Regions from separate parts of the Mycobacterium sp. E136 genome, predicted to be linked through region 3. Evidence: predicted binding sites of a transcription regulator. Region 3 holds the regulator's gene; each other region holds the start of a gene.

Region 1 (6,973 bases), on a different contig from region 3:
ACCAGGTCGATGCAGTAGTGCAGCGCCGAGAGCATGCCGAGGCCGAGCATGTCGAACTTCACCAAACCGATTGCCGCGCAATCATCCTTGTCCCACTGCAGGACGCTGCGGTTCTCCATGCGGGCCCATTCGACCGGACATACGTCGGCGATGGGCCGGTCGCAGATGACCATGCCGCCGGAGTGGATGCCCATGTGCCGGGGCAGGTTGGATATCTGCTTGGCCAGGTCGATGACCTGCTCGGGAATGTCTTCGGTGTGCGGCGCCTCGGCGAGGTTGCCCCACTGACCGAGCTGCTTGCTCCAGGCGTCCTGCTGACCTTGCGAGAAGCCCAGTGCGCGGGCCATATCGCGCACCGCGCTGCGGCCGCGGTAGGTGATGACGTTGGCCACCTGGGCGGCGTAGTCGCGGCCGTAGCGGTCGTAGACGTACTGGATGGCCTTCTCCCGCAGGTCCGATTCGATGTCGATGTCGATGTCCGGTGGGCCGTCGCGCGCCGGCGACAGGAACCGTTCGAAGAGCAGTTCGTTGGCGACCGGGTCAACGTTGGTGACCCCGAGCGCATAACAGACCGCCGAGTTGGCCGCCGATCCCCTGCCCTGGGCCAGGATGCCGTTCTCCTTGCAGAATCGGGTGATGTCGTGGACCACCAGGAAGTAGCCGGGAAACGTCAGTTGTTCAATGACTTTCAGCTCGTGTTCGATCTGTGCGTAGGCCCGGGGCGCCCGCTGAGGTGGGCCGTACCTGTTGCGGGCCCCCGTCATGACCAGGTGGCGCAGCCAACTGTCCTCGGTGTGGCCCTCGGGGACGTCGAACGGCGGTAGCTGCGGTGCGATCAGGGCGAGCCCGAACGCGCACTGCTCGCCGAGTTCGGCCGCGGCGGTCACCACCTCGGGCCGGTCGGCGAACAGCCGCGCCATCTCCGCACCGGAGCGCAGATGCGAACCGCCCAGCGGCGCAAGGTATCCGGCGGCTTCGTCCATCGAGTGGCGGGCGCGGATCGCACCCATCGCCATGGCCAGTCGCCCCCGCGAGGGTTCGGCGAAATGGGCGGCGGTGGTCGCGACCACGCTCAGGCCGAACCGGGGTGCCAGCTCGGCCAGGATGGCGTTGCGTTCGTCGTCGCAGGGATGCCCGTGGTGGGTGAGCTCGACGCTGACCCGGTTGCGGCCGAAGCGGTCGACGAGATCGGCGAGTGCTTGGCTTGCCGCTTCCGGCCCGCCTTCAGAAAGCGCTTGCCGGACATGCCCTTTGCGGCAGCCGGTGAGGATGTGCCAGTGTCCGCCGGCCGCTTCGGTCAATGCGTCGTAGTCGTATTGCAGTTTGCCCTTCTCGCCGCCGGCCAGGTGCGCCTTCGCGAGTTCGCGAGACAGCCGCCGGTAGCCCTCGGGCCCGCGTGCCAGCACCAGCAGGTGCGGGCCGGGCGGGTCGGGGTCTTCGGTCCGGTCGCCGCCGCCAAGGGACAGTTCGGCGCCGAACACCGTCGACATGTCGAGTTCCTTGGCGGCCTCGGCGAAGCGCACCACACCGTAGAGACCGTCGTGGTCGGTGAGCGCGATCGCCCGCAGGTCGAGCCGAACCGCTTCTTCGACCAGTTCTTCCGGGGTGCTGGCGCCGTCGAGGAAGCTATACGCCGAATGGGCGTGCAGTTCGGCGTAGGGCACCGTCGATGTGGGCCGCTCCACGTCGAGCGGTTGGTACTCCCCCCGCTTGCTGGACCAGGCGGGGCTGTCGCCACCGTCGCCGAGCTGCTCGTCGATCGGCCAGCCCGCACGGCGCGGTTTGCCGTTGAGCACCCGCTCCATTTCCGCCCAGCTCGGCGGGCCGAGATGCCAGCCCATGTGTGCAGTGTATCGAACTTGTGTTCGAACCGCCCGATCGGTCGAAATTTCGGCAAAAGCGCTGGTTATCCCAAACATCAGGTTCATCCAAAGGCTGGCAAAACAACCTTTCCGATGTCAGTGGAGCCGACTAGATTCGTTCATATGTTCGATCAGTTGGTGGAGGCGGCCGACGGCGCCAGAGGTGCCGAAGCAGCCGGTGCATGGGCGCGCATCGAGAACGCCGCGTGCGCGCGCAGGCTCTCGGCGGCCGTCGCCGTGCTGGATCGAATGTATGCCGTCGACGGTTCGGCCGATCGCGAGCAGTGGATCATCGACAACTACGCCGCCGTCGCCGCTGAGATCGCCCCTGCCCAGCAGGTGTCGATCGGAGTCGCGGCGTCCCAACTGGAGATCGCGATCGCCCTGCGCGACCGGCTGCCTCGAACGAACGCGGTGTTTCTGACCGGCACCATCACCTACCGCATCGTCGCCGCCATCGTGTTTCGGACGTACCTGATCCAAGACTGTGACGCGCTTGCCAAGGTCGACGCCGCGATCGCCGCGCATGTCGAGGGATGGACGGCACTGTCAGCGCTGAAGATGCACAACGCGATCGACTACTGGGTCGACCGCTTCGACCCCGCTGCGGTGCGCCGTGCCGAGAACAGTTCGCGCAGCCGCTACATCGAGGTCAAAGACAGCGGGGACGGCTCGGGTGTCGCGTATGTCGAAGCGACGGTGTTCGCCCATCACGGCGAGTTCATCGACCAACGGCTCGACGCCATGGCCGCGACGGTGTGCGAAAATGATCCTCGCACAAAGGAACAGCGCCGCGCCGATGCCGTTGCCGCCGCGTTCGATGGCGCCCAGACGCTGCCGTGTGAGTGCGGATCGAAAGAATGCCCGGCCGCGGGCATCTCCGTCGGCGGCGTCGTAGTGCACGTCGTGGCGAGCGAGGACACGCTCGATGACGCGACCCCGGCCGAATTGGACGGCGACAAGCCCGTCGAACCGATCGAGGCCGACGATCCCACGCTCGGTGGGGCGGCCGAGACGGGGCCGGGGTTTGTGATAGGTCGCGGAGTAGTGCCGGCACCGATCGTGGCCGCCAAGCTGGCGGTCGCCAAGCGCCGACCCGTCAGGCATCCCGGGGATGCGCCGCCGGAGAAGGGGCGGGTTCCCTCGTCGGCGCTGGCGTGGTTCGTCCGCTGCCGCGATCTGACGTGCCGCTTCCCGAACTGCGACAGGCCCGCCACTCAATGCGACATCGACCACACGGTCCCGTATCCGCGGGGAGCGACGCAGGCGTCGAACCTCAAGTGCCTGTGTAGAACTCATCATCTCTACAAGACGTTCCTCGGATGGCGCGATCGGCAACACCCCGACGGAAGCGTCGACTGGCTCTCACCCGCCGGGCAGAAGTACACGACCCATCCGGGCAGCAGGCTGCTTTTCCCGTCGCTGTGCCGGGAAACCGCGCCCGCCGTCATCGATCCGAGCGTCGATCTGCTCGACGACGCGGTTCGATGCTTGAAGATGCCGCGGCGCAAGCGAACCCGCGAACAGAACCGCGCGGCGGCCATCGAAGCGGAGCGTCAGCGCAATCAGCGCCTGCTGGATGATCTCGCCGGAAGGGAATGCGGAAAGACCACTTTTCCGCTCACGCCGCAGGTGTCGGTCGAAGAAGACCCGCCGCCGTTCTGACTCGGCAATCTCGCGGTCACCAAGATGGCTGGTCCGGAACCAGCGAATCGCTTCCCGATTCGTCGAAGACGCTGCACCGCACCGACAACGCGGTGTATCAATTCGGAAGGACGATGAGGAGATCCGGATGCCCGCACTCTCTGCATTTCGATCGGATGACGCACGCGCCGCCTACCTTCAGCTCTACGACGCGGTCCTGGCCTGCAGTGCCGTCTCTGTCACGGAATCAGACGTGGAGACCTCATACGGGCGCACGCATGTGCTTGAGGCCGGTGACCCGCCTTTCCCGAGAGGGTCGAGCGGTTGGCACTCGTGTGCCCGGTCGGGATCGCGGGAGGTATGAGCCCGCGGTTTTTGTTTCGCGGCCTCACCACCATTGCTGTGCGCCCCAAGGAACGACGCGTGTGGTCACTGATCGACCACATGGTCAACCCCGAACAGCGCCGACTGCTTGGCGAAGAGCCGACGCGCACGATCATGCAGCAGTTCGTCAGTGGCGCCATGACGTTCAAGATGTCGCTGGGTAATGCTGAGCCGAGGCCGTGGCCGATGCGCAGCGACTGTGATCTGCGTCCAATCGCATCCGCGCGGATCCCGGTGCTGGCGATCATCGGCAAGAACGAGACCGCACAGAACGGACCCAAAGCTGCGGCCCGCCTGCGGCAGCGACTCCCCGATGCGCGGATCGAACTCGTCGACGCCAATCACCTGATCCCGAACGAGGTCGTCGGTAAGTACCTGTCCGACTTCCTCGCGCACCGCTGAGCCCGTCGACCGCCGCCGTCCTAGTTGGCGACCGCAAGCAGGCGCCATTCACCGGGTACACCCTTTAGTTGGTGGGTCCCGCGTTCCTCGAACTCCAGTCCCGAGCCGATCACCAGATCGCGCAAGGTGCTCGACACCAGCACGTCGTCTGGTCCTGCCAGGCCGGCCACGCGGGCGCCGATGTGCACGGCGATACCGCCGATATCGTCACCGCGAACCTCGCATTCGCCCGTATGCAAACCCGCGCGTACTTCGATGCCAAGCACCTGCACTGCGTCGCGAATAGCCATGGCGCAGCGGATGGCTCGCTGAGGACCGTCGAACATCGCGACGAAGCCGTCACCCGTCGTGTTCACCTCACGACCGCGAAACCGAGCAAGTTGCGCCCGCACGACAGCGTCGTGCGCATCCAGGAGGGCATGCCACCCGCGGTCGCCCATCTCAGCCGCGCGACGCGTCGAGTCGACGATGTCGGTGAACAACACCGTCGCCAGCACCCGATCGTCAGCGACCTCAGGCTGTGCACCAGTGACAAATTCGGCGATCGCATTGAACGAGTCCCGCCAAGGTTCGACGACGTGATAGAAGTTTCGTCCCGGGATCTCTACGAACTTCGCCCCGACGATAGAATCGGCCACTTCCCGACCCTTCTCCGACGGGAGCAGCGGATCGTCGCTGTAATGGACGACTAGCGTCGGTACACGGACAGTCGGAAGAATCGCGCGTGCACTCACCTCCGCAACAAGCGGCAACATGAGTTCGGCCATCCGAGGGCTCGCCGCAAGGCGCTCGTGCCGCGCCCACGCCGCCCGAATTTCTTCATTCCACGGCATGTCCGGATTGAGCCTGCGTTCTATCTCGCCGGTGCCCCACATCGCTACGGCCGCTTCTGCGATGTCGTCCATCAGATCAGTGCGGTCTGCCTCGTCAGGGGTGCTCTCAACCAGCACAAGCGCAGTTGTGCGTGCCGGATGCGTTGCCGCGAACATGGCCGCGGTCGGGAGTGCGCCGGCGTACGCCACCAACGCCGCTTGACCGATCCCCAATGCATCTAGGACCGCCGTGATGCTGTCCGCCCACTGCTCCAATGTCGGCAGTGATCCTGGCTCAATGGGATCAGATGCTCCGCTTCCGGGCTGATCGAAAATAATCAGTCGACCGAGCGAGGACATCGCCTCCATCCAATCTCGTACCGACGGCAGTTCAGGGAAAACTTCGCAATTCGTGAACCAGTTGGGAACAAAGACGATCTCGCGGTCTCCATCGCCTGCCGTGCGGTAAGCGATTCGCAGGTCTCCGTTCGTCGCATACCGCGTCTCGGAGAACATGGCCAGGAGTCAATCTCCGCTAAGGCAGATCTTCGCGCCCGAATTGTTCGCGCGGCACCACCACCATCGGCACGTCGAGCACTCGCAGCATCTTGGCCGCCTTCGAGCCGAGAAACAGCCGCCGTGGCGCGCTCAGCCGGCTCGACCCGACCATGATCAGGTCCCCGTCGCGCCAGTCCAGCTTGCCCACCGCCTCCTCGATCGTAGTACCCTCCACGATCGTCGACGTCACCGGGAAATCTTGCGGCAACTCTGATTTCGCCACATCGAGAACATGATGCGCATGCGCGAGTGCCCGCTCCCGCACCGCCTCACCGTCCCCACGCAGCGCCCCGAACGTCGGGTCCAGCGCGACCAGCGACACCAACCGCAGCGGAGTGCCCGCCGCCCGGCTGTAGCGAACAGCCATGTCCAGCAGGACATCCGCGCCTTCACGCTCGCCTATCGCACACGTTGCCTCACGCACACGGTCGACGGGTGAATTCCGCGTACCCCGCGGCGCCACCGCCACCGGCAACGGCGCCGAGTGCAACAGGCCGTTGACGACCGACCCCAACGAGAAGCTGGCCGCCAGTCCCCCCGATCCGCCGACGATGATCATGTCGGCCTCGACCCGCGCGGCTTCCTGAATCAGCCCATCGGCCGCCGAGTCGTCGACGCGTACATGGCTGCGCACCACGATGTCGTCGGGCACCGACGCGCGCGCCTCTTCCAGCCACTGCTCGGCCTGCTCGACGAGGTGCTTCTCGAAATCCCCCACCGGTTTGATCGACGGCACCACCCGGTCGGGCGGCAACACCATGCACAGGTCGAGTTCGGCGCCCAGCGTGCGCGCGAACCGCACACCGAGCGCCAGCGCATCCGCACCGCCGGGAGTGGCCAGGTATCCAACGACGAGCCTCATGGTCGACCATCCTGTCAATCCCCGGCGGCACACGCCTTCGGATCGACCAAATGAGCGTCAGTCGCGGTATTCGGCCACACCGTCCTCCAGTACGAGGCGGGCATTCGAACCGTCGGGTTCGGCCGCCTCCGTGCGGAACACCGCGCGACCGGCCTCGGTCCGCCAGATCGACGTCGTCAACGTCTCTCCCGGGAACACCGGCGACGTGAACCTGGCGTCGATCGCGCTGACCTTCGTCGCGTCACCCCCACCCAGTTCGGCGACCAACGCCCGACCCGCCACTCCGTAGCTGCACAGCCCGTGCAGGATCGGCTTCGGGAAGCCCGCCAGTTCCCGTGCGAACCACGGATCGCTGTGCAACGGGTTGCGATCCCCCGAAAGTCGATAGATCAACGCCTGATCTTCGCGCGTGGGCAACGCAATTCGGGCGTCCGGTTCGCGGTCGGGAA
Region 2 (6,973 bases), on a different contig from region 3:
GCGACCCGTCACCAGCGACGCCCGGCCGGCGCGGCGGCCGCCGTACTCCGCGCTCTCGGGTCGACGCTCCGCCGAGGCCGGGCTCACTCCGCTGCGACCGTGGCGCGAGGCGCTGCAGGATGCGCTGTCGAGGTTCGGGCGTGGCGGCCCGTTACCCTCGACGCCGTGAGTTCGGAACCGGTGCCGCATGAGTGACGAGTTGATCGTCGTCACGGTGACGTACTCACCCGGCCCGCACCTCGACCGGTTCCTGGCCTCGCTGTCTCACGCTACGGACCGGCCGGTGACCGTGGTGATGGCCGACAACGGTTCGACCGACGGGGCGCCCGAAGAGGCGCTCGCGCGCTATCCCAACGCCCGATTACTGCGTATGAGCGGCAATCTCGGTTACGGCAGCGCGATCAACCGCGCCGTCGCCGAGTACGTGAAGGACTCCGACAACAACGACTTCTTCGTGGTGGCCAACCCCGACGTGCAGTGGGGCCCGCGCAGCATCGACATCATGCTCGAAGCCGCCGGCCGGTGGCCGCACGCGGGATCGCTGGGGCCGCTGATCCGCGACCCCGACGGTTCGGTGTATCCCTCGGCGCGCCACCAGCCGAGCCTGGTGCGCGGTGGCATGCACGCGGTGGTGGGGCCGTTCTGGAAGTCGAACCCGTGGACAGCCGAGTACCGCCAAGAGCGTCAGGAGCCCAGCGAACGCCCGGTCGGCTGGCTGTCGGGATCGTGTCTGTTGCTGCGCCGGTCGGCGTACGAGGAGATCTCCGGCTTCGACGAGCGCTACTTCATGTACATGGAGGACGTCGACCTCGGGGATCGGCTGTCGCGGGCCGGCTGGCAGAACGTCTACGTCCCGTCGGCCGAGGTTTTGCACGCGAAGGGTCACGCGACCGGCAAGGACCCCGCGCGCAACTTGGCCGCCCATCACACCAGCACCTACACTTTCCTCGCGGATCGGTACCCCCGGTGGTGGCAGGGTCCGCTGCGGTGGACGATCCGGAGTTCGCTCGCCGCGCGCGCGGGCCTGGTGGTCCGCAACTCACGTCGCAGAGGGGTGAAAGGACGGCGCAAGTGAATCCTGCACAAGTGGACGCCGTCATCCTCGTCGGCGGTCTGGGGACCCGGCTTCGGCCATTGACCCTGTCCGCACCCAAGCCGATGCTGCCCACGGCCGGCCTGCCGTTCCTGACGCACCTGCTCTCGCGCATCGCCGAGGCCGGCATCGAACACGTTGTGCTCGGCACGTCGTACAAGGCCGCGGTGTTCGAGTCGGAGTTCGGCGACGGGTCGAAGTTCGGGCTGCAGATCGAGTACGTGGTCGAGACCGAACCGCTGGGCACCGGCGGCGGCATCGCCAACGTCACAGGCAAGCTGCGCCACGACACCGCGCTGGTGTTCAACGGCGACGTATTGTCCGGTGCCGACCTGCGCGCGCTGCTGGACCGCCACGAGAACAACGCCGCCGACGTGACGCTGCACCTGGTGCGCGTGGGCGACCCCCGGGCGTTCGGTTGTGTGCCAACCGACTCCGACGGCATGGTGACCGCGTTCCTGGAGAAGACCCAGGACCCGCCCACCGATCAGATCAACGCCGGCTGTTATGTGTTCAAGCGCGAGGTCATCGACCGCATACCCAAGGGCCGCGCGCTCTCGGTCGAACGCGAGGTGTTCCCGGGTCTGCTCTCGGACGGGCTCCGGGTGTGCGGTTACGTCGACTCCACCTACTGGCGTGACATGGGCACACCGGAGGACTTCGTGCGCGGCTCAGCCGATCTGGTGCGCGGTATCGCACCGTCACCCGCGCTCGGTGGGCATAGCGGCGAGAAACTGGTGCACGACGGCGCCGGCGTCGCGCCCGGTGCGCTACTGATCGGCGGCACCGTGGTCGGTCGCGGCGCCGAAATCGCCGGGGGCGCAAGGCTGGACGGCGCGGTGATCTTCGACGGCGCGCGGGTGGGCGCCGGGGCGGTGATCGAACGCTCGATCATCGGGTTCGGGGCCCGCATCGGTCCACGCGCGCTGATCCGCGACGGTGTGATCGGCGACGGCGCCGACATCGGTGCGCGGTGCGAACTGCTGCGCGGCGCGCGGGTGTGGCCGGGAGTGACGATCCCCGACGGCGGAATCCGGTTCTCGACCGACGTTTAGCAGCGATTTGGGTGCACTACCGATCGCCGAGCGACCGGTAGTGCACCGAAATCACCGATCGCGGGCGGCCGCCGCCAACTGGGTGAGGCCGAAATCGCAGTCGTCCGGCAGTGCGTCCAGCGGCCACCACCGCAGGTCCAAAGACTCGTCGCTGACCACGATCTCGGCGTCGGCGGGGGCGCGCACGATGAACTGCATGTCGAGGTGGCGGGTCGGCACCCCCAGCGAGCACGTGACGGGATGTACGTGCAACGCGGCCATCACCGGGTCGATCGTGAGGCCCTCGATGCCGGACTCCTCGGTGGCCTCCCGCAAGGCGGCGGCGACGACGTCGGAATCGGTTGGCTCACAATGCCCGCCGAGTTGCAGCCACCGTCCGAATCTCGGATGCAGGGTCAACAGCGCCCGTGTGCCGGTGTGGTCGAGCACCAGCGCCGATCCCGTCACGTGACCGGGTGCGCACTCGCGAAGACAGCCGTCGGCGCGGGCGGCCAGGAACGCCAGCACCGCATGTCGCAGAGTGTCCTGTGCGGGGTCCGGTGCGTGCCAACGGGTCAGCGTTGCGACGGCCGAAGCGTGCAGGCTCACTTGCGCACCAGCAGTCCGTCGGTCGGCACGGGAGTGCGCGGGCCGGGCGGTGTTTCATCCTCGGGATAGCCGATCGCGATCGCGCCCAACGGTTCCCAGTCGTCGGGCAGATCGAGTTCCTCACGGACGATGTCGGCGGCGAAGATCGTCGACCCGATCCAGCAGCTGCCGACGCCGCGGACGGCCAACGCCACCAGCAGCGCCTGCACCGCGGCGCCGACCGCGACTGTGAACATCGTGTGTTCGGCGGCGGTGCGGTCGGCGTCCGGATAGCTGTGCGCGCCGTCGGGCACCAGGAACGGGATGACGACTTCCGGTGCGTCGTAGAGGATCCGGCCGCGTTCGACGCGGCGTTCGACGACATCGGCGGGGCGCCCGTCAGCCGTGAGGTCGGCGCGCCACTTGTCCTTCATGCGGTCCAGCAATGCCGAGCGTCGGGTGCCGCCCTGTAACCACACGAACCGCACCGGCCGCGTATGGTGGGGAGCCGGCGCGGTGAGCGCTTCGCCGACAGCGGATTCGACGAGTTCCGGCGCCACCGGTTCGGCCGAGAACCGGCGTACCGACCGGCGCAACAGCTGCGCCTGGCTGCGGCCCAGCGCGATGGCCTCCTCGGTGCCGAGCCAGAACAGGTCTTCCCCGCCCGCCCGCACCAGACGGCGCGCGGTGGAACCGTCGTCGGGCAGCCGCAGCCCACGCACCACCGCGACCGGGATGTCGGTCAGCTTGCCCTTCACCAGATCCGCGGCCGCGGCGATCTCGTCGGCGACGGCGATCTCGGTGACGATCAGTTCGTTTCCGTGCCGGTCGACCGAACCGCCGTACCCGTGCAACACGGTCAGACCGGCGGCGCCGATGGCCACGTCGGTCTGCCCGTTGCGCCAAGCGCGACCCATTGTGTCGGTGACGACGACGCCGACCGTCACGCCCAGCCGTTCGCGCAACGCCGACTGCAGCGCCGCCGCGCTGGCGTCGGGATCGACCGGCAGCAGCGCGAGTTCCGCGGAGTCGACGTTCGAGCCGTCGACACCTGCGGCCGCCTGAACAAGACCGATCGCGTTCTCGGTGATCAGGGTGCGGCCCTTGCGTGCCAACACGCGCACCGCCTCGGCATCGATCAGCTTGCGCCGCAGCACGTCGCGTTGTTCGGGATCCATCGGCGCATCCACGATGCGGCCCTCACATTTCGACATCACCTTGCTGGTGACCACGAGGATGTCGTGGTCGCGCAGCCACGGTGCGGCCGCGGCGATCGATGCCGCGAGATCGTCACCGGGACGGAACTCGGGCAACCCCGAGACCGGCAGCAGTTCCACCGCGGCGGCGGTGCCGTGGTCACCGCGCGAAGGTTCGGTCATGGTTTCACGCCCGCCAGATCCATTCCCGCACAGACCATTTCACCGGTGGCGCCGGGATCGGTCATCAGCAGCGGCACCGCTCGGACGTCGACCCCTTCGATATCGGCGTGATCGCCCTCGTGCACCAACCAGCCATCGAGGATGCCGACCCCGGAGCGGGCGCCGTAGTGCCTGCCGACGGCTTCGGAGGTGCTCGGCACGCCGATCACCGACAGGCATTCGTCGGCCATGCCCCGCAACGGCTTTCCACCGATGATGGGGGAGTAGCCGATGACGGGCGCCGGGGTCGAGCGCAGTGCGCCTCGGATACCGGGCACCGCGAGGATCGCGCCGATGCTCACCACCGGGTTCGACGGTGCGATCAGGACGACATCGGCGGATTCGATCGCCTCCGCGACGCCGGGCCCCGCGGTGGCCTTGTCGGCGCCGACGAAAGCGAAGCTGTGGGTGGGCACTTTCGCGCGATAGCGCACCCACCACTCCTGGAAGTGGATCGCGCGTTTCTCGCCGGCGTACTCGCCGGGTCCGGGATCGGTGATGACGACGTGGGTTTCGCTGCGGTCGTCGCTGGCGGGCAGCAGCGTGGCCCCCGGTGCCCATCGCGTGCACAGCGCCTCGGTCACTTGCGACAGCGGATAACCGGCACGCAGCATCTGGCTGCGCACCAGATGTGTCGCCAGATCTCGGTCGCCGAGCCCGAACCAGTCCGGCTGTACTCCGTAGGCCGCGAGTTCCTCCTTGGCATGCCAGGTTTCGTTGCGATGCCCCCAGCCGCGTTCGGGGTCGATACCGCCGCCGAGGGTGTACATGCACGTGTCGAGGTCCGGGCAGATCCGCACGCCGAACATCCACGCGTCATCGCCCACATTGACCACTGCAGTCAGTTCATGCTCAGCAGTATCATCAGTCCCAGCAGCACCTTTCGCGCCAGCGAACTGACCGAGGCCCAAGAGCTGTTGCACGCCAAGCAGGAACCGGGCGCCACCGACGCCGCCGACCAGTACCGTGACCTTCACATCGACCGAGCGTAGGCCGTCCAATCGGATTGGGTACGGGCAGGAGTCGGCCCGGAACTGCGATGGATTCGGGTGTGATGGACACGCCGAGGTCACGACTCGCCGTAATTCGATCACGGAATGGTATGAATTCCTGTTCTAGAGCTTGACCAGGGCAGCTGACGCGTGTGTAATCACACCAGTGTCATTTCCCGGTAGGCCATCCGGTTCCGGTGCCGCAGACCGAGATTCGATCACTTGTTCGAATTGGAAGTGTCCTACAGATTCGTGGGGCGCTCATAGGGGATCAACGAGACCAGGTGAGGAGGCGGAAGATGTCTTTTGAGTACAGCGATCTCGATCGTTTGGCTCGGGTCGACGCCCGAGTCTTCAGCTCAGCAGACACAGCGCCGCACGCCCATTCGGAACCGGCACCGGTTGAGACGCCTCGGCGTCCGCAGTTGAGTCTGGTGCCCGATCCGATCGAAGTGGCGCCGGCACTGACACCCGAGGATGAGCTCTGGCAGGAGAAGGCGCTGTGCGCTCAAACCGACCCGGAGGCGTTCTTCCCGGAGAAGGGTGGCTCGACGCGCGAAGCCAAGCGGATCTGCCAGGGCTGCGAGGTGCGCGACGCGTGCCTGGAGTACGCCTTGGCGCATGACGAGCGCTTCGGCATCTGGGGCGGGCTGTCCGAGCGCGAGCGCCGCCGCCTCAAGCGCGGAATCATCTGAGCCGCGGGGTCAATCGTCGTCGATCGTCGGATCGATGACGGAGGGCTCGACGCCCAGAAAGGTGGCGACCTGAGCCACCAGGATTTCATGCAGAAGCTCTTCGAGTTCGACGGAATCCTTGGCCCGCCGCTCGATCGGTTTGCGGAACAGCACAATTCGCGCGCGTGTGGCGTTCCCCCTGACGTCCACGCCCGCCGGGATCAGCCGGGCCAGTGCGATCGGCCCGTCGGCGATCACCTCCGGCGGCCACTGCACACTGTCGGGATCCTTCGGCGCGATGCGCGGGATCTCGTCGACCGCCACATCCAGCGCCGCGAGCCGGTCCTGCCAACGCCGCTCGATCGGCTCGTAGGCCTCCAGCACCGCCATGTCGAACCTCTCGGCCCGACTGCGCCAGCCCGGCACCGTCGGGGGGAGTAACGGCCCGCGCATCTCGCGGCCCCGGCGCGAGCGCAGGTGTCCACGCTTGGCCACCGCTGGGGTGCTCCTTTCGTGCGGGATGAACTGGATCGTAACGGTTCGAGATCGGCCGTCCGCAGGCTGCGCGTGTCCGGCGGCAAGCGGAGTGCGGCCACGATAGCCTTCCGCTGTGAACGTTCCCCGTCGCTGTTGCCGGCCCGGGTGTCCGCACTATGCGGTCGCGACGCTGACATTCGTCTACGCCGACTCCACTGCGGTCGTCGGTCCCCTCGCGACGGTGGCCGAACCGCACTCTTGGGACCTGTGTGTCGTGCACGCCGGCCGCGTCACCGCCCCTCGCGGTTGGGAACTCGTGCGTCACGCTGGCCCGTTGCCTTCTCACCCCGACGAAGACGACCTGGTCGCGCTCGCGGATGCGGTCCGGGAGGGGCGTGATGTCGCTCCGCCGATCAACCGGGTGGCCACCGGGTTCTCCGACCCCGTCACCGGAACCCCGGGCGGTTCGCTGATGGCGCCGCCCGCCCGGCGACCGGAGTCGAACGGCCGCCGCCGAGGCCATCTGCGCGTACTGCCGGACCCCACGGACTAGACGGCCTGCACGTCTGCCCGGACGGTTAGGCTGGCGCCAGTAGTTGTCCGTGTCACAAGGAGTCCCTACCCGTGCGCTCTTCGCGCAAGCGCTCATCGCCGTCCCGGCCCGCCGCGGCGGTTCATCGCGTCATCAAGGCCTATG
Region 3 (6,973 bases):
CCACGGCGCTTGTTCGCCGTACCGCACTCGCTGCAGCGACCAGCTGACAGTGACGATCGTGCGGTGCTCGGACATCCGCCGAGCCAACTGGGCGATGTCGTCGGCGGCGATGCCGGAGATCGCCGACGCCCACCGCGGAGTCTTCGGCACACCGTCGTCGGCCCCGAGTAGATACCGCTCGAAACGTTCGTAACCGGTGCAGTACGTGCTCAGAAAGTTTCGGTCCGCGAGTCTCTCGGTCGCGAGTACGTATGCGAGCGCCAGCATGATCGCTACATCGGTCCCGGGCACCGGCGCGAACCATTCGCATTCTCCGTCGACGTCGTCGCGCAGCGGTGAGAACGACACGATCTGCCCGCCACGGGCGCGGTACCGCCGCAGCGCATCTCGCGCCGGATGGGCGGTGGTGCCGCCGTGGTTGATCGACGTGTTCTTCAGCGACAACCCACCGAAGCACACGAGGAGTTCGGTGTGCTCGACGATGACCTCCCAGGAGGTCGACCGCTTGAACAGGTCGTCGTGCGTGCCGACGACGCGCGGCATGATCACCCCTGTGGCACCGAGGCTGTAGGAGTGCCGGGAAAACGTGTATCCGCCAAGGAGGTTCAAAAACCGGTGCACCTGGCTCTGGGCGTGGTGGAACCGGCCTGCACTGGACCAGCCGTACGAGCCGCCGAATATCGCCCCGTTTCCGTGCGAATCGACGACGCGGCGCAATTCATCGGCGAGCAGTTCGGTCAACTCATCCCATGTGACGGCCACGAATTCGTCGTTCCCGCGGCGCGTGGTCGGACCCGGGCCGCCGCGCAACCAACCCCGCCGAACGGCGGGTGTCGCTATCCGTGCCCGATGTCGAAGAGATCCGGGCAGATTGCCCAGCAGAGGTGAGGGGTCGGCGTCGCCCTCGAACGGACTGACCGCGGCGATGTCGCCGTCTCGCATCTCGGCGGCGAAGGCGCCCCAGTGCGTCAGGCTGACCGGGGCGGGCATGGCGTCAGTTTAGGTGCGGGCGACCTGCGGCTCGGAAACGGCCGGGTCGGCGTGAACCGCCTCAGCGATAGCGAATGCCATTAGTGCCACAATCGCGCGCGCAAGTCGCATCGATCGGCGCAAACATTGCCTGGTGGCTACCGATATTTGGGCAAATACTCGGCGGCCGTCCGTCATTCTCGTCTGCGGTGTGCAAACTATTTGCGATGCCGTCACGGCCGTTGTGGATGCAAATAGCCTTGGTGGCGCCGCGATTAATCCGGGCGGCACGGCGGGGTTATCCACAGCGAATGGAGTATCGGCAGGTATTTTCTTCCCAAGATCGGCGTGTTCGTTGGTTATTGGCGTCTGACGACGGATAGAGGACGGGTGCGAATTCTTCGAGCGAAATTTCGTGCCGACCCGGGAGGTCGAATGATCGGGCAGAACGGCCGGGGCACCTCGGTGTTGGGTCGAATGGCGATCGGTCTGCTCGTGGGCGCCGTCGCATTATTGCTGGCGCCGGTGGTGAGCGCGTCGCCGGAATCCGATGCGGCCAACGCCGCGATCACGGCGGCGTTCGACGCCAGCGGCGGAGACGGCGGCCCCCTGGGCCCACGGCAGGGCGACGTGTACGAAGTGGGCGACGGATTCGCGCAGAACTTCGCCGGCGGCAAGATCTTCTTCACCCCCGATACCGGCGCTCACATCATGCGGGGTGCGATCCTGGAGAAGTACGATTCGCTAGGCGGGCCCGCCGACAGCGACCTCGGATTCCCTACCATGGACGACGGCCCCGGGCGTGCCCCGGGCAGCTTCAACGTCACGTTCAGCGCCAGTGACAACCCGGTGATCTTCTGGACGCCCGACACCGGCGCGCGGGTGGTCCGCGGACCGATCAACGCCGCGTGGGACAAGTTGGGCGGGTCCACCGGAACGCTTGGTGTGCCGGCCGACGACGAGTCGTACCGCGGTGATCTCGTCACCCAGAAGTTCACGGGCGGCGAGATCACCTACAACACTCGCGACAAGAAGTTCACCACCGTGCCGCCCGATCTCGCGGGACAGTTGGCGGACCTGCAGGTACCGGGTGATGCCACTTCCGCGATCAACGCGGCGCGCCGTGCGGCAGGCGGCCCACTGGGGCCGTTGGGCGCCGCGGAGGGGCCCGCGTATCCGATCGGCAAGGATGGCTTGGGCCAGAACTTCGCCGGCGGCAAGATCTTCTACAGTCCGCAGACAGGCGCGCGAGTCGTCACCGGTCAGGTCCTGGCCAAGTACGAGAGCCTCGGCGGCCCCGAAGGAGACCTCGGGTTCCCGGTCTCCAGCGAGAGCGACGGCGGATTGCCCACCGCCAGCCGCATGTCCCGTTTCGCCGCCGATGACAAGCCGGTGATCTTCTGGACGCCCGACTACGGCGCGGTACTGGTGCGCGGCGCGATGAGTGCGGCCTGGGACAAGCTCGACGGCGCGGAGGGCACGCTCGGCGCGCCGATGGCCGACCAGACCGAGAAGGGTGACGTCGTCACGCAGCGGTTCAGCGGTGGGGTCGTCTCCTGGAATCGCAAGACCGGCGAGTTCAGCACCGAACCACCCAATCTCGCCGGGGAGCTCGCCGGCCTCGAGGTGCCTGCCGAGCAGAAGTCCGAAACGCCGGGCACTCAACGCTCATCGGATTCCGGCGGAGACAGGAACTGGTTCACCTTCAGCTGGTGGTGGCTGCTGGTGATCGTGCCGGTGATCGTGTTGGTCGGCCTGGTCGCGTTCGCGACGATGCGCAACAGGCGCCGCCCGGATGTCGATCGCCCGGGAGCGGTCGACGGCCGGTACGACGACACGTACGGCTCCGACGCCGAACACGCCTACGCCACACCGGGTTCGGACGAACACCTGTCCAACGGTGGGGATCCGTCGGCCGCGATGTTCGGCGATCGGTACGCCACAGAGGGTTTGGGGGCCCTTTCCGCACCGGGGGAGTCGGCCGACTCGCCGGGTAGCCCGTGGGAGGCGCCGTCCCAGAGCTTCGGCGAGCCTTCGGAATCGGCCGGCATCGGTGAAGACGAGGAGAACCCCGACAACGTCGACACCGCGCCCACACGCATTCCGGCCTCGGAGGAAGCCGCGATCGCTGCGGGGCGTCTGACTGCCGGCCACGACGAGACGACCGGCGAGCACGATGAGCCTGACGAATTCGATACCGCGGCCGAAGACCTCGATGTCACCGAAGACGTCGATGTCCCGGCCGAGCCGAGTGAACCCGCACCGCGACAACGGGATTCGCTGACCGACACGGGCCGCCACGCAAGGATCGTCATAGACGAACCCGAGGTACCCAGCCCCGCCTTCCGGTTACCGGTCGGCGGTTCAGGGGAGGCGCCCGAGGGATATCCGATCAAGGCGGACACCCAGTCGGGTCGCTACTGGCTGCCCACCGCCGCCGACTACGACGAGGTAGACGCCGAGATCTGGTTCTCGAGTGAGGAATTCGCCCGGACGAACGGATTCGTCCGCGCCGACTAGATCTTCCGGATGACGGTGACGACCTTGCCCAGCACCGCGGCGTCGTTACCGGGGATCGGATCGAACGCCGGATTGTGCGGCATCAGCCAGACCTGGCCGCGCGTGCGTTTGAAGGTCTTGACTGTGGCTTCGCCGTCGATCATCGCGGCCACGATGTCGCCGTTGTCGGCGACGTTCTGCTGACGCACGACCACCCAGTCGCCGTCGCAGATCGCGGCGTCCACCATGGAGTCGCCGACGACCTTGAGCAGGAACAGCGAGCCTTCGCCGACCAGTTCGCGCGGCAGCGGGAAGACGTCCTCGACGGCCTCCTCGGCCAGGATCGGCCCGCCGGCGGCGATGCGTCCCAGCACAGGCACGAACGTCGGCTCCGGTAGCGCGTCGGAGCCGGCGACATCGGTGCCGACGATCGGCGTCACATGGTCGTCGGCGCCGCGGACGTCGACGGCGCGCGGCCGGTTGGGGTCGCGGCGCAGATAGCCCTTGCGCTCCAACGTGCGCAGTTGGTGGGCGACCGAAGAGGTGGAGGTCAATCCGACCGCGTCGCCGATCTCCCTGATGCTCGGGGGATAGCCGCGACTGGTGACCGAGGCGCGGATCACGTCGAGGATGGTGCGCTGGCGTTCGGTGAGCCCCGGGTCCAGGGTTCGGGCCGCGCCGGCGCCTTCCGGGTTATCGCTGCTCGAGTCCATGCCGCCGAATGTAACCCGCGACATCCGATTAATCAAACATTTGTTCGAGGCGTGTCGCCCCGGTGCGGCCTGCGCGATTCCAAGGCGATTTTTTGTCGGTGGCCCGATTTATCGTTTCACAACAGTTCGATCACACGTTCTATCTTTCGAACATGTGATCGAGTATGTTCGAACACAAGAGCGAAGGCAGCGGACCGGAAGGCAGGAAGATGACCGTACTCGACACCCACGAATTTCCGCCCACGCGCGTGGTCAGCACCGGTTACCGGCCGGTTCGCGCCCGTCGGCGGCCCTCCACGGTCCGACCGGCAGGGGCCGCGGTGCGTTATCGCGGAACCGGCGTGATGATGTCGCGTGCTTCGCACCGGCGTCGGCCGATCACCCCGGTCACCACGGTGCTGCTGTCCCTGGTGGCGGCGGGAATCACGGTGTGGCTCGGCCTCGTCGCACAGTTCGGCGGCGTGGTGGGGACCACCTCGGCCGCGGTGCCGAGCCGGCTCGCGGTGGTGCAGGTCCAGTCAGGGGAGAGTCTGCAGCAGGTGGCGCTGCGGGTGGCGCCCGACGCTCCCGTGGGCCAGGTGATGGACCGGATCCGCGAGCTCAACCAGCTCGACTCGTCGTCGGTCGATGCCGGGCAGACGCTGATCGCCCCGGTCGGCTGACGTCAGAGTCGCCGGCAAACGACTTGGTGCGCAGGCGTGTTCACCGACAGATCGCTCAGATCGCTCGACTACGTGCCGTTCAGCGCGGTGCTGGGCCATCGCAACCCCTCGCAGGTACGCTCGGAGAGGTTCGAGTTGGTCGTTTGTTGGCGCGGCGAAGGAGCGGTGATGCACTGTCCGTTCTGTCGTCACCCGGATTCGCGCGTGGTGGACTCGCGTGAAACCGATGAGGGCCAGGCCATCCGGCGCCGCCGGTCCTGTCCGGAATGCGGTCGTCGGTTCACCACGGTGGAGACCGCCGTTCTGGCCGTCGTCAAGCGCAGCGGCGTCACCGAGCCGTTCAGCCGCGAGAAGGTCATCAAAGGAGTGCGCCGCGCCTGCCAGGGCAGCCAGGTCGACGAGGACGCGTTGAACCTGCTGGCACAGCAGGTTGAGGACGCCGTGCGCGCCTCGGGATCGCCCGAGGTGCCCAGCCACGAAGTCGGCCTCGCCATCCTCGGGCCGCTACGCGATCTCGACGAGGTCGCCTACCTGCGCTTCGCCTCGGTGTATCGCGGGTTCACGTCGGCCGAGGACTTCGAGCGGGAGATCGAGGACCTGCGGGCGCATCGAAACTCACCGCAACCCACGGCCAGCTGAGCCGACCGGGTTGTCTGGCAACCTACGGCACGGTGTGTTGGTCAGTCGATCTGCTTGATGCCGTCGCTGACCACGCGACCGGCGACGCGTACCCAGCCCTCGGGGCTCCACTCGGTGTAGATGTGTGAACCCTTGCCCTGCACGATCCTCAGGTCGCGACTCAGGTAGTCGGTGATCCGCACGGCGGCGGCGCCGGTGGCTTCGTCCTCGGGCACGCCGAGGTCGGTCGCGAACATCCGGGACCGCAGCTCACCCTTGTCCCTGTCGGTCCACGTCCACACGTAGTGGTTGATGTCGTCGGGATAGTCCGACGGGTCGAGGGCGAGAAGCTCGTCCACCGAGCCGGTGTCGTGGATGGCGAATTCGGGTGCCCACTCCGCGCGGGCCTGAACAGAGGTGAGGTCGTCGCTGTAGGCGATCTGGACGATGCCGGCGGGAACGCGCAAGGTGTGCACGGGCGCGCCCTGCTCGCGGAGCCACCACGCCGCGCCGACGGTGGGATGTCCGGCGAAGGGCAGTTCGACGGCCGGCGTGTAGATGCGTGCGTGTGCTGTGTTCGTGCCGGGGGCCGGCAGATCGACGAATATGGTTTCGCTGTAACCCAATTGGGTTGCGATCCGCTGGTGATCATTCGAGTCGACGGTGCTGGCGTCGACGACACCGAGAGGGTTTCCGTGGTTGCCGTCAGGGTCGGTGAAGACTCGCAACACCGTCACGTCGATGGCCATGGGGCCGATGCTACTTGCTATCGGCGTGAGGGTGGCGCGGTCGCGGTGGGTGGGAGATCAGGTCGCGCTGCGCTCGTCGGTGCCCATCGCGTCGAGCACCGCGACCCGCGTGTCGGCCGAACCGGAGATCGCGTTCTCGGTGATCCCCGCCCGCAGCAGCCCGCGCAAATACTCCTGGTCGTAGACCGCCGGTTCGGTGCCGTCGATGAACTTCTCGACCACCTCGACGAAGCGTTCGGGGTCGTCGTGGAACGGGAAATGGCCGGAGCCGTCGAAGATTTCCAATTGCGACCCCGGCATCGCTGCGTGGGCCATCCGCGCGTGGCTGACGGGGATCACGGCGTCGCAGCTGCCCCAGATCAGCTGAACCGGAACCGATTGTGTCAGATAGCAGCGATCCAGCATGGTCACCACCTGGCCGCGCCAATCGACGACCGCGCGCAGCGTCCGCGCGAACGCCGAAGACGCCGTCGGCTCGGGAAGATCGTTGAGGATGCGCAACACCTGAGGCAGATCGCGACCGAGGCCGGTCGATCCGATCACCCCGCCGGCGACGCGGCCCACCACCTGTAATGCGGGCAGCACGAACGGCAGCCGCAGCAGCGCCAGCGCCTCACTGCCCATCGGCAGCGAGGCGAACCGCAGCGCGATGTTCACATCACGCGTGACCCCGCCGGCGCCGACGAGGATGAGCCGGTCGACGAGCTGGGGGAACTGGTAGGCGAACTGCATGGCCACCCCGCCACCGAGCGAATGGCCGATC

What was found. Region 3 encodes LexA, which represses DNA repair genes until DNA is damaged. Its sites were predicted from a motif close to CGAACANNTGTTCG; they were not measured.
Region 1: A5698_RS04205 (error-prone DNA polymerase) is a predicted target of LexA. The motif match lies at 1,855-1,868, and genes of this name have one in related genera.
Region 2: cofD (2-phospho-L-lactate transferase) is a predicted target of LexA. The motif match lies at 5,341-5,354, and genes of this name have one in related genera.

The regions. Positions count from the first base shown of each region.
Region 1 covers NZ_LZJE01000058.1:8,119-15,091, forward strand. The annotation lists gene A5698_RS04205 (error-prone DNA polymerase) at 1-1,841, opposite strand, end outside; gene A5698_RS04210 (HNH endonuclease signature motif containing protein) at 1,986-3,527, shown strand; gene A5698_RS04215 (alpha/beta fold hydrolase) at 3,930-4,292, shown strand; gene A5698_RS04220 (adenylate/guanylate cyclase domain-containing protein) at 4,313-5,620, opposite strand; gene A5698_RS04225 (universal stress protein) at 5,640-6,524, opposite strand; gene A5698_RS04230 (MaoC family dehydratase) at 6,582-6,973, opposite strand, start outside.
Region 2 covers NZ_LZJE01000381.1:3,129-10,101, forward strand. The annotation lists gene rfbD (dTDP-4-dehydrorhamnose reductase) at 1-169, shown strand, start outside; gene A5698_RS25925 (glycosyltransferase family 2 protein) at 188-1,075, shown strand; gene manB (mannose-1-phosphate guanylyltransferase) at 1,072-2,148, shown strand; gene A5698_RS25935 (NUDIX hydrolase) at 2,200-2,736, opposite strand; gene A5698_RS25940 (coenzyme F420-0:L-glutamate ligase) at 2,733-4,094, opposite strand; gene cofD (2-phospho-L-lactate transferase) at 4,091-5,110, opposite strand; gene A5698_RS25950 (WhiB family transcriptional regulator) at 5,560-5,820, shown strand; gene A5698_RS25955 (metallopeptidase family protein) at 5,830-6,252, opposite strand; gene A5698_RS25960 (DUF3499 domain-containing protein) at 6,410-6,829, shown strand; gene A5698_RS25965 (phosphomannomutase/phosphoglucomutase) at 6,901-6,973, shown strand, end outside.
Region 3 covers NZ_LZJE01000099.1:3,619-10,591, forward strand. The annotation lists gene A5698_RS07420 (molybdopterin guanine dinucleotide-containing S/N-oxide reductase) at 1-990, opposite strand, end outside; gene A5698_RS07425 (LGFP repeat-containing protein) at 1,405-3,489, shown strand; gene lexA (transcriptional repressor LexA) at 3,486-4,181, opposite strand; gene A5698_RS07435 (LysM peptidoglycan-binding domain-containing protein) at 4,391-4,843, shown strand; gene nrdR (transcriptional regulator NrdR) at 5,012-5,482, shown strand; gene A5698_RS07445 (PhzF family phenazine biosynthesis protein) at 5,524-6,210, opposite strand; gene A5698_RS07450 (alpha/beta fold hydrolase) at 6,268-6,973, opposite strand, start outside.